2 linked regions of the Methylomonas sp. 11b genome follow. The protein of the gene in region 1 interacts with the protein of each later gene in a pairwise test. Links are inferred from orthologs where the notes say so. Each region holds a gene or a part of one and is shown on either strand. Other genes may lie near its edges. The genes, in order: leuS and METH11B_RS0106010.

Region 1 (6,349 bases):
AACTTTCGCTACTTAAGCTCTAAGTACATCGAATTCGTCGCCCAAGCAATAGTAGCGCTGGGGCGACGAATTGATTCTGGATCGGCACCTAAAGCAGTAACCTCTTCGAAAACAACAAACAAATCCTAAACAAGCCCTCCCATTCGTCGCCGGTAATCTGGCCTTTGATTTGGCAATCTACGTTGGCGCTGGCTTGCAAAATATCCTGCAATTCCTTGCTCTTCAACCTCTGCAAGGCCTCATGCACCAACTGCTTGCGCTTGTCCCATATCTGATATTTTTTATAGAGAACTTCTGGGTTGCCGCCGCGTTTCAATTCCGTCTTGATATTAACCAGCGTTCGCGCTTCGCGGCTAATAGCCCACAGTACCACCGGCGCCGCGACGCCTTCCGCTTTGAGCCCGGCGAGAATTTTAACCGCTCGATTCACCTTGCCCGACAACAAAGCATCCATCAATTTAAACACGTCGAAGCGAGCGCTGTCAGCCACATCGTCCTCAACCATGGATTTGTTGATACGATTAGCCCCATGCAAGATATACAGTTTTTCAAGCTCCTGGGCCGCGGCCAGCAAGTTGCCCTCGACTCGCACTGCCAGACTTTTTAGCGCATCCGCTTCCAAATGCATGCCCTTCCGCTCCGCCCTGCGCTGCAACCACTGCAACAACTCCGGTCCTTGTAACGGCCAGACCTGCACGATGCACGCAACTTTATCCAAGGCCTGAAACCATTGCGACTTCTGCGCCGCACTATCCAGCTTACCGGCCGTGATTAGCAATATTGTATCGTTGGGCGGACGCTGACAATACGCGCTTAGGGCTTTACTGCCTTCCAAACCCGGCTTGCCGGAAGGCAAGCGCAAATCGATGAGCTTTTTGTCAGAAAAGATGGAAAGTGATTCGGCTTCTAGGGTCAATTGCGGCCACTCGTTGCCGGTATCGATAGCAATGACCTCGCGAGTGGAAAAACCAGCCTCGCGCGCCGCGCGCCGAATGTCGTCCGCTGCTTCGCCAAGTTGTAAAGGCTCATCACCACTAACCAGATAAACCGGTACCAGCTCTTTGTGTAAGGCGGCAGTTAACTGGTCAAGCTTTAGGCGCATACTTATTTTTTCTGCGTATCGACGGCTATCCTGGCTCTGGCTAATATCATCCGCGCCACTTGTTTATAGATTTCGTTGCGAATCAATTGTTCTTCGTTGCCTTTCGCCAGCACCGCGGTTTGGTCGTTGAAAAACTCCCTGGAAATTTCGATCACTTGCTCGTCCATCAGCGCATTTTCCTTACTGTCGAAAAATTGAAAGCGCAGATAATATTCCAGTTCGGATTCGCTGGATTTACCAGTTGAGCCGATGGTCAGTACCCGGTTACGCATGTCTTCCCGTAGCACCTTGACCACCACGCCGGCATCGTTGGGGGAGCCGACGATTTTGCCTTTCGAAGCCTTCATGATGGCTTGCAGTTCGCCCTGTAAGGGCACGGAGGCGCCAAACACATACATGTTTTTCAGCACTTCCGGCATCTCTATCGAGCCACGTAGATGGTATCCGCAGCCAACCAGCAGCACCAATACCCCGGCCAAGACCATTCGGCTCAAGTGATTCATCATCTGATTCTCGAAAATCCAGCGTTTAAACAACGATATTCACCAGTTTTTGCGGCACTACAATCAGCTTTTTCACCGGCTTACCTTCCAGATAACGCTGCACGTTCTCGTCAGCCAGAGCCAGCGCTTCGACTTGCTCTTTGGAAGCCGTCGCCGCTACCGATAATTTCCCGCGCAACTTGCCATTGACCTGCACCACCATTTCGATAGCATCCTGCTGTAACGCCGATTCATCAATAACCGGCCATGCCGCCACCACGATGTCATCGTTGTGGCCCAACTCGTTCCACAGCTCTTGTGACGCATGCGGAATAATCGGGGCCAGCATCAAGACGATGGCTTCCAGCACTTCCTGGCGAGTTGCCCTGCCATTGGCACTATCGTCATCAAATTTATTCAACGCGTTAACCAACTCCATGTTGGCGGCAATCGCGGTGTTAAAGGTGTGGCGACGCGCCATATCGTCGCTGACCTTTTGCAAAGCCTGATGCAACTGCCGACGCAACACTTTTTGATCGTCGCTCAATGCTGCCTTATCCAATGACTGATTCGGTAAACCGGCTTCGACGTGCAGATAGACTTGCCGCCACAAACGTTTCAGAAAACGAAAGGCGCCTTCCACACCGGCATCGTTCCATTCCAGCGATTGGTCCGGCGGCGAAGTAAACATGGTGTACAAGCGCACCGTATCGGCGCCGTATTTGTTGATCAACACCTGTGGATCAACGCCGTTGTTTTTCGACTTGGACATCTTCTCCACTGCACCGACCGTGACTGGCGAACCATCTTCCAGCAACTTGGCGCCAATAATCTTGCCTTTGGCGTCGCGTTCGACATCGATTTGGGTCAGGTTGAAATAGCGTTTATGACCGTGATCGTCAATTTGATAGAAGGTTTCAGCAATCACCATGCCTTGCGTCAGCAAGTTCTTGAACGGCTCGTCGCAGGCCACCAAGCCTTCGTCGCGCATCAGCTTGGTGAAAAAACGCGCGTACAGCAAATGCAAAATCGCATGTTCGATGCCGCCGATATAATGATCGACCGGCAGCCAGTAATTAGCGCGCTGGTCCAGCATCGCGCTGTCGCAATCCTGGCTGGCGTAACGGGCGAAATACCAGGACGATTCCATAAAGGTATCGAAGGTATCGGTCTCGCGCCGGGCAGGTTTGCCGCATTTGGGACAAGAGGTATGCGGGAAAGTCGGATGCGCAGCCAGCGGCGATTGCGAGCCGTCCAGCACGACGTCGCGCGGCAAGGTCACCGGCAACTGATCGTCCGGCACCGGCACCGTGCCGCAGTCGTCACAATAAATCACCGGAATCGGCGCGCCCCAATAGCGTTGCCGAGAAACGCCCCAGTCGCGCAATCGGAAATTAGTTTTGCGTTCGCCCTTGCCCAAGCCGGCCAGTTTGGCGGCGATGGCATCGAAGGCTTGCTTGAAATTCAAGCAGTCGAATTCGCCGGAATTTTTCAACACACCTTTTTCGGTAAACGCTTTTTCGCTGACACTGTCGTCCGCACCATCGGCTGCGGCAATAACTTCCTTGATGGCAATGCCATATCTCTTCGCAAATTCATAATCGCGCTGATCGTGCGCAGGTACAGACATCACCGCACCGGTGCCATAACTCATCAACACGAAGTTGGCAATCCATACCGGCACGGATGCGCCGGTCAATGGATGAACAGCCTGGTAACCGGAAGCGATGCCGCGTTTTTCCATGGTTTCCATCGCCGCTTCGGAGGTTTCCATCTGCTTGCAGGATTCTATGAAGGCCGCGATGTCGGCATTGTTCTCCGCCGCTTTCAATGCCAACGGGTGTTCGGCGGCCACCGCAACGTAAGTCACCCCCATCACGGTATCGGGGCGGGTGGTATAGATGCGAATCGGCGCATCAAAGCCGTCGACAGCAAAATCCATTTCCACGCCTTCGGAACGGCCGATCCAGTTGGCCTGCATGGTTCTGACCTGCTCGGGCCACCCCGGCAGTTTATCCAGCGAGGTCAGCAATTCGTCGGCATAAGCCGTAATTTTCAAAAACCACTGGGAAATTTCCTTTTTCTCGACTTGGGTATCGCAGCGCCAGCAGCAGCCGTCGATGACTTGTTCGTTGGCCAGTACGGTTTGGTCGTGCGGACACCAGTTGACCGGGGCGGTTTTCTTATAAACCAGACCTTTTTCCAGCAAGCGCAGGAAGAACCATTGCTCCCAACGGTAATAGCTGGGATCGCAAGTCGCCAGTTCGCGGCTCCAGTCGTAACCAAAACCCAGCCGTTTCAGCTGGTCACGCATATAATCGATATTCGAATAGGTCCAGTCGGCCGGATGCACCTTGTTTTGCATGGCGGCGTTTTCTGCAGGCAAACCAAAGGCGTCCCAACCCATCGGTTGCAACACATGTTTGCCCTGCATCCGTTGGAAACGGCTGATCACGTCGCCGATGGTGTAGTTACGGACGTGGCCCATGTGCAGCTTGCCGCTGGGATAAGGAAACATCGATAGGCAATAGTATTTTTCCTTGCCGGTATCTTCAGAGGCAGTAAACACCCCGGATTTTTCCCAGTCGGCCTGTACTTTTTGCTCTATTGCCGAAGGCTTGTAATGCTCTTCCATCCTATTCGTCTTTTGCTGTAAAAAGGCGCTAGAATACCTTAGAGACGCTTAAATCTAAAGCGTGAAAATTAAAACAACACCGGGAGCAGCCATGGGCGAAAACAAACTGATCAAAGCGTACGACGATCTGATGGGCCATCTTTACGAGGCCTTGGACGATACGCTGCACACCGTCGCCGACGCCTTGGAAATAGCCAAGGAAAAAACCAGCGCACTGGGCGGGCATACGCAAGAAGAAATCAACAAAATCGCCGACTATGTAATGCGCGACGTCGAGCATGTCGCCACCGCACCGTCGCAACAAAACGACAGTAATTCTCTGTCCGAGTGGTTGAAGTTTGACATCGATTTGATCGAAAATTTCGCCTTGGACGCCTTCATGGATATCGCCGACAAAACCAAGGTCAAGCTGGCCGCACTGGAGATGGAAGCCAAGCTGTACCACCCCTATAAAAGCGGTGAAGTAGCCGGCCCCGGCACTTTCGTCTGCGATGCCTGCGGCAAACAAATTGCCTTCAAGTCCACCAGCGTTATACCGGCCTGCCCCGAGTGTAAAGGCGACAGTTTCTCACGCGTTTGATATTGCAGGCTTTAACCTTATAATGCGGGCTTTTATTTTTTAACAATCGAGGGCGATTATGCGCAGGGTGATTTTCAATCAGAAAGGCGGCGTGGGTAAATCTACCATTACCTGTAACCTGGCAGCCATCAGCGCCGTCGAGGGTAAAAAAACCCTGGTGATCGATCTCGATGTGCAAGGCAACTCCACCCAATACTTGTTGGGCAACAAGGTCGCCGATTCCGACAAGACCATCGCCCACTTTTTTAAGGATAGCCTGGGCCTCGGCCTGTTCGGCGGCGGCAAGGAAGGCTTGGACGGTTTGATTCATGAAACCCCTTTCCCTAATCTCTACGTATTGCCGTCCCATTCGGATTTGGAAGGCTTACAAAGCCGTTTAGAATCTCGGCATAAGATCTACAAGTTAAAAGAGGCGCTGGAAAAGTTGGAAGGCTTCGATCAAATCTATATCGACACCCCGCCTATCCTGAATTTTTACAGCCTGTCCGCGTTAATCGCCGCCGAAAAATGTCTGATTCCCTTCGACTGCGACACCTTCGCCCGCGAAGCGCTATACACGCTGATGCGCGCCATCGCTGAAGTCAAAGCCGATCATAACGACAGACTGGAAGTAGAAGGCGTCATCGTTAATCAATATCAGAAACAAGCCAACCTGCCCCGCCAGTTGGTTGATGAACTGATCGCCGAAGGTTTGCCGGTACTGGAAACCAAAATCTCCACCTCGGTGAAAGTCCGCGAGTCGCATAGCGATGCTCAGCCTTTGATTCACTACGCGCCAACCCATAAGTTGACCGAAGAATACCGGGCCTTGCATTTGGAAATTCACAAATAGCCGTTTAGCAAACACCAACATTAAAAAAGCCAGCAATGCTGGCTTTTTTGTTTTAAAGGACACTACAAACCGGTGCGTGAACGTAGGGTTTACCCGATTAACTCCATCATCGATTTCTCAACCCTCATGTTCAACCGACAAAAGGCCTTGTGCAACACCTCCCAGCCTTCGAAAGAAACGATCACCCAATTCTCGGTGCTGCGATCCCATTCCGTGTCCAATAACACACCCAACCGCACCAGCTGCTTAAAGGTGTCGTCGGAAGGTGCATCGATATGCGCCAAGGCTGCTTCGAGTTGATTTGGCGGGATCAAACGGGCTGCCGGTTGATCATTACCCGCATGCCGGTTTGCATACATGATATACCCTGGATTAAGCTGCAATTTATGTAAATCTTGACAGTAAGCATCAAAATTTTGAAGCGGGAACTGCAACATCTGACTCATTTCCATACTCCCTAGCTGCGCTAAATAATGATTTCGGTCAAGCTACACTCGTTGATAGACGCTTGTTGGGGCTTCAACGTATGCGCCAGCCGCAGTTCGCGAAGCATCGCGCGTTTCTTGGCTTGATGCTGCTGCATACGCCTGAGAATATCGTCCAAAACGCGCACCGCGCTAAGCACATGCGGCCCCTTGTTGATCATCACACACTCCGCCCGGTCGCCCATGGCGGCATCGGTAATTTCCGCCCGCGAGGGCATCCCCTCCTTGGCCAG
Region 2 (6,196 bases), 340 kb from region 1 along the record:
CCTGCGGCCATTGCGTATTCGACGCCGATACTGCCGTGCGTTTGGGCAAAACCGGCCAAGATTTGATCCTGCTGCGTGAAGAAACCAAGCCAGAAGACATTCATGGCTTTTTCGCCGCGCAAGGCATCTTGACCAGCCGTGGCGGCAAAACCTCGCACGCAGCCGTGGTGGCCCGTGGCATGGGTAAAGCCTGCGTGGCTGGCGCCGAAGATATTAAAGTCGATGTGCGAGCCCGCTTGGCAATTGTTGGCGACATTCATATTAAAGAAGGCGATTTAATCACCATCGACGGCAGCAACGGCAATATCTATTTGGGCCGCATTCCGACTATTCCACCCTCTTTCTCCGAGGAACTAAAAACCTTGCTGGGCTGGGCTGACAGCATTGCTCGCTTGCGGGTGCATGCCAATGTCGATACGCCGGAAACCGCTAGATTGGCCGTCAGTTACGGTGCCAAAGGCGTAGGCTTATGCCGTACCGAACGCATGTTCAATGCCGCCGACCGTTTGCCGCTGGTAGTGGATATGATTCTGGCGCACAACACCGAAGAACGCGAAGCCGCGTTGGCCAAACTGTTCCCAATCCAGCGCGACGACTTCCAACAGCTATTCGAAGCCATGTCGCCGCACCCGGTTACCGTGCGTTTGCTCGATCCGCCGATGCACGAGTTTTTGCCTAACGAGCATCAATTGATCGACGAGCTGGACGCGCTGAAACACTATCTGACTATCGTCAAAGGCCAACGCGTCACGCTGGATACGCTGGCGCATCCGGCGGAAATGCCGGCACCGTTCAATATGCTGAACGAAGACGTGATTTTGGAAGCGATCAGCAAAAAACAAATGATGCTGGACAAAGTATTGGAGCTGTACGAAGTCAACCCAATGCTGGGTCATCGCGGCGTACGATTGGGGATGAGCTATCCGGAAATTTATAAAATGCAAATACGCTCGATTCTGGAAGCGGCGGCGCTTTGCGTGAAACAGCGGATTCCGGTCGAGCCGGAAATCATGGTGCCGCAAGTAATTACCGCGCAGGAATTGAAAACCGTGAAAACCTATGTCGACGAGATTCAAGCCGAAGTGGAAGCGCAATACAAACTCAAGCTCAACTTCAAATTCGGCACGATGATAGAAACGGTGCGGGCTTGTACCCGTGCCGACCGACTGGCAGTGACAGCAGCCTTCTTCTCATTCGGTACCAACGATTTAACCCAGGCCACCTTCTCGTTCTCGCGCGAAGATGCCGAAAACAAATTCCTGCCGCTGTACGAAGAATCCGGATTGCTGGAAGACAATCCGTTCGAAACCTTGGACGTCGAGGGTTTGGGCAAACTGATGAAAATGGCCGTGGAACTGGGTCGTCAGCAACGGCCGGATTTGAAAATCGGCATTTGCGGCGAGCACGGCGGGCATCCGCGTTCGATTAAATTCGTTCACGACCTAGGCTTGAATTACGTATCGTGTTCGGCACCGCGGATTCCGGTCGCTCGCTTGGCGGCAGCTCATGCCAAACTATTGGAAAAGCACTCGTAAATACACAGCATGGCAAGGGCCGGTTAACCCCGGCCCATCAGTTCAAATCCGGCCTTTTCCAACCCGGTTTCTACCGGTGGCCTTGGCATCGTAAAGTGCCTGATCCGCCGCATGTAGCAAACTTTCGAAAGACAGGTCGTCACCCGGTACGATACTGGCAACGCCAAGACTGATAGTCACAAATTCGGAAACTTTAGAAGCCGGATGCGGTAAACGCATATTCTCGACAGCTTTACGCAGAATCTCCGCCAGCACCATGATTTGCTCGGCATCACAGGCCGCGACTACACAAAACTCTTCGCCGCCGTAACGGGCAATCAAATCGCCCGGCCTTCTAAAGAAACGCTTCAAAGCTCTAGCCACTTGCCGCAAGCAATGATCGCCTTCGATATGTCCAAGATTGTCGTTATATAGCTTAAAGAAATCGATGTCTATCATGATCATCGAGATGGGATATTTATGCCGCAAGGCCCGCTTCCATTCCCTTTTTACAAAGGCATCGTAGTAACGACGATTGGGTAGCAACGTCAAAGAATCCAGATAAGCCAGTTGCATGCGGCTTTTGGCCTTATCCAGGCGCTGGCTCAGTCTGGCTTGCGCCAAATATGACAGCAGCAACACGATCAAACCAACGAACGCCACAATCGCATGAGTGATCGTCAGATGCTCCAGGCGCTCGTTCACAAAGGCATCGATACTGGCGCTGGGAATACTGACACTAATGCCGCCGCGAATATCCCCCTCTCTGTAGCCTTGCCGCTGATGGCAAACGAGGCAACTCTGATCGACATGAAGCGGCGCCATATAACGATAAAAAGATTGCCCGTTGATAGTACCGGTACTACTCACGCTTTTTTGACCTTGTTGAAAGGCCAACAACGCTTCAGACTCCCATTGGTCCGGCCGATTTTCCGGGCGAATCGGATTAAAACCGGTGATGTGAAAGGCAATGCCCGAGTCGTCGCTCATTTCAGCGAGTTGCCGAGTCATATAGGCAGGATTGATCAAAGTAAGGCGCTTGCCATCCGTGGTTTCGACATCCCGTTGCGGAACATCCAGGTAAGGATTAGGCTGAGTAGTTTCGGTAATAGGAACGTAAACGCCACCGTGCGACGCATTCCATTTTCTGATCAACACGATGTGATCGAAAAACATCTCGGCCTGCCGCGTGGCAATTTTTTGCGCGTACTGTTTGGTATCCGTTACTTGCTGGTATAGGTTCAGGCTAATCAACAAAATCCATAGCACTGCATAAACCAGGAATGTAATCCTTCTCATTTATTGCCTCAAAAATACTTATAGCCGCTTCGCAAAAGTCTGCCAAGAAACCGCCAAACAACCATACTATGGCGCTCAAGCGCGCGCCTTAAAATTACTCAAACTCTATTTGGTAATCCGATTTGAAATGGGTTGTTTATGCTGGCACTATAACTTACCGCGCCCACAAAATGAATGAACCTAATCACCCTTTGTAAAATGACCGACAAAGCAATCTTCCCGGCACCCGAACATGACCATAACGTATGCATCCACAAGGCGATAAGTGTAGCCGAACAACTTTGCTTAACACGCGGTGTGCAACTGACCCCTATTCGCCACAAGATTTTGGAGCTGATCTGGAACAGTCATAAGGCGGTTAAAGCATACGACTTGCTGGATCAAATCAGGCCGGTAAACGACGCAGCAAAGCCGTCGACGGTCTATCGTGCTTTGGACTTTTTGTTGGAACAAGGCCTGATTCATCGGGTGGAGAGCTTAAACGCATTCGTCGGCTGCCACTGCTCCGGCATCCAACACGATCAACTACTGTTAATCTGCACTGCGTGCCATACGGTGCAGGAACGCGCCGCACCTTCGGTACTCAGCGCGCTGTCCAAAGAGCTTGGCGACGCCGGCTTCGTACCGCAGCGTAAAACCATCGAAATTCATGGCTTATGCAAAACCTGCAACCCCGCCACCAATACTGTGGATGAACAGGCCATTCAATAACCCGATAAATATTGACCTAGATCAACGCTTGTCCGGCAGAAAACTTTATATTAAGCCCATGTCACGCGTTTTCCTACCGTCGACATGATCCTCTTGAAAGATAGATGCTTCGGCGGGCGAGTTCTCTCTCCCGCCTTTTTTTTGCGATATTATCCTCTATAATCGCCGCCCTACCCGACACATCTATCTCCGGCATGCTTACCGACAGTCAAAAAGCCATTCTTTTGCAAACCACCCTCGATCCGAACGCTATTGGTGAGCAACGTTTTTGCGAATTGTGCGAACAAGCGGATCTGCTGAATACCGTCACGGACAACGAATTAGTCGCGTTCCTGGAAATTGCCAACGCCTTGTATCGTGGCGGCGAACCGATTATCAGCGATGCCGATTACGATTTTGTGTATTTGGCTGAACTGAAAAAACGTCAGCCCGAACATCCGCTGCTGCACACTGTTGAGCCGGAACCGGCATTCGCCGGCAAAACCGTCGATCTGCCGACCATCATGCTCTCCACCGACAAAGCCTACAGCCGCGACGAGGTGGAACGCTGGGCCGGCCGCATCGAAAAGGCGGCGTTGGAACTGGATAAAAACTTTGCCGAACTGATTTTTAAAGTCACCCCCAAACTCGATGGCTATGCGGCCTACGACGACGGCCAGATGCTGTATACCCGCGGCGATGGCCGCAAAGGCACAGACATTACTCGCGTATTTGAGCGCGGTTTACAAGTCGCTAACCAAGGCCAACGCGGCCTGGGCGCCGGCGAAATCGTCGTCAGCCGCAGTTATTTCGACGCCAATCTGGCCGAGTTTTTTGACAACGCCCGTAACTTCCAGGCCAGCGTCATCAAGGAAAAAGAACTTGACGAGCACGCCGAACGCGCCATCGCCGATCATGCGGCGGTGTTTTATCCGTTTGCGATCCTGCCCTGCTGGAACGGCGTCTGGCAGGATCTGATCGACAACTTCGAAACCATCATCAAAGACATCTGGCATAAGCTGGATTACGACGTCGACGGCGTGATTCTGGAAATCGTCGACGAGCAGCTCAAACAAGCGATGGGCGCCACCCGCCACCATCACCGCTGGCAACTGGCTTACAAAGAAAATCTGGAAACCGCCGAAGTCACCGTCATTGGCGTCACCCCGCAAACCTCGCGCTCCGGCCGCATCACCCCGGTCGCCGAGCTGGAACCGGTGCGCCTTAGCGGTGCGTTATTATCCAGAGCCACCGCCCATCATTACAAAATGGTATTGGATAAAGGCATAGGCGCCGGCGCGCTGATCCGTTTGGCCCGCTCCGGTGAGGTCATCCCCAAAATCGAGGAAGTGCTACGTCCGGCCGTACCCGCCGTACCCACTGCCTGCCCTAGCTGCGGGCACGAATTGATCTGGGACAACGACTACCTGATCTGTCCGAACAACCTGGAATGCCCGGCGCAAATCAGCAACAGCATGGAACATTTCTTCCGGGTTCTGAAAAACAATGACGGCTTCGGGGCTGCGACCATCAAGAAGCTTTACGAAAACGAAATCCGAAGCGTCGACAAAATCTACGCCTTAACCGCCGCAGAATTCGAAAGCATGGGCTTTGGTCCCAAGCAATCACAAAACCTAGTTGATCAATTAGTCCGTAGCCGCAATGAAGTCATAGAAGACTGGCGCTTCCTATCCGCATTCGGCGTGTTTCGGATGGGCTTGGGCAACTGCGAACGACTGTTGGCGCATTACACCTTGGCGGAGATTTTCAATCTAAGCGAAGCCGACATCGTCGCTATCGAAGGTTTTGCCGAGAAAACCGCAGCGGTCATCACGGAAGGCTTTGCCAAGATCAAACCCTTGTTCGACAGCCTGATGTCACTGGGTTTTAATCTCACCCCGACGCAAAACCAGGCTACCGACAACGCCCATCCGCTAGCCGGCAAAACCTTAGTGTTCACCGGCACCCTGCACACAGGCAGCCGCGACGATTTGAGCAAGCAAGCCAAAGCCAAAGGTGCCAAAGTCGGTAGCTCGGTATCGGCGAAGACCGATTATTTGGTAGCCGGCGATAATGTGGGCGCCAACAAAACCAACGCCGCTCGCGAAAAAGGCGTCGGTGTGATTACCGAGCAGGAATTTCTAAAATTACTGGAAGGAGCAGACGCATGAGCCGCAACCGCCCTGTCGTACTGTGTTTTTCCGGCCACGATCCTAGCGGGGGCGCCGGCGTGCAAGCCGATATCGAAGCCATCATCGGCCATCAATGTCACGCAACGAGCATCATCACCGCCTTAACCGAACAAGACAGCCGCAACGTCAAAAAGCTGATTCCACAACAGCCCGCAGATATTGTCAGTCAAGCGCAAACGCTGTTGGCCGATTTTCAAGTCTCCGCCTTTAAAATCGGCCTGATCGGCGATGCCGGCGTTGCTGAAGTGATTGCGCAAATTTTGCGGGAACATCCGGCCATACCGGTGGTACTGGACCCAGTGCTGGCGGCGGGCGGCGGCACTGAACTGGCCGGCGAGCAATTGATTGACGTGATAGTCGAGCAGCTGCTGCCATTGACCACCTTATTAACCCCCAACAGCGAAGAAGCCCGCCGCCTGTCAGGGCAAGCCGATCTAGCCGACTGCGGTCGCGTCTTGCATAGGAAGGGTGCCGAATACGTGCTGATCACCGGCACCCACG

The links.
Region 2: the proteins of leuS (region 1) and METH11B_RS0106010 interact in binary tests that used the Escherichia coli proteins (3 or more experiments, as listed by UniProt). The link is inferred for Methylomonas sp. 11b from one-to-one orthologs.

The regions. Positions count from the first base shown.
Region 1 is NZ_KI911557.1:1,641,210-1,647,558, forward strand. What follows is about bases 1,426-4,527. They hold leuS (leucine--tRNA ligase), read right to left. Parts: upstream 4,220-4,527; coding sequence 1,631-4,219; downstream 1,426-1,630. Other genes in these bases: METH11B_RS0107750 (LPS-assembly lipoprotein LptE), read right to left, coding at 1,426-1,608; METH11B_RS0107760 (zinc ribbon-containing protein), read left to right, coding at 4,311-4,527. Also shown: flocculation-associated PEP-CTERM protein PepA, read left to right, coding at 1-16; holA (DNA polymerase III subunit delta), read right to left, coding at 89-1,102; more of METH11B_RS0107750, read right to left, coding at 1,105-1,425; more of METH11B_RS0107760, read left to right, coding at 4,528-4,799; METH11B_RS0107765 (ParA family protein), read left to right, coding at 4,858-5,631; METH11B_RS0107770 (hypothetical protein), read right to left, coding at 5,721-6,077; METH11B_RS0107775 (pyruvate kinase), read right to left, coding at 6,098-6,349.
Region 2 is NZ_KI911557.1:1,299,835-1,306,030, forward strand. Bases 3,248-6,196 are described here. They hold METH11B_RS0106010 (helix-hairpin-helix domain-containing protein), read left to right. Parts: upstream 3,248-3,718; coding sequence 3,719-5,674; downstream 5,675-6,196. Other genes in these bases: METH11B_RS0106005 (transcriptional repressor), read left to right, coding at 3,248-3,524; thiD (bifunctional hydroxymethylpyrimidine kinase/phosphomethylpyrimidine kinase), read left to right, coding at 5,671-6,196. In the rest of the region: ppdK (pyruvate, phosphate dikinase), read left to right, coding at 1-1,535; METH11B_RS0106000 (diguanylate cyclase), read right to left, coding at 1,578-2,813; more of METH11B_RS0106005, read left to right, coding at 3,012-3,247. UniProt on the Escherichia coli protein: DNA ligase that catalyzes the formation of phosphodiester linkages between 5'-phosphoryl and 3'-hydroxyl groups in double-stranded DNA using NAD as a coenzyme and as the energy source for the reaction.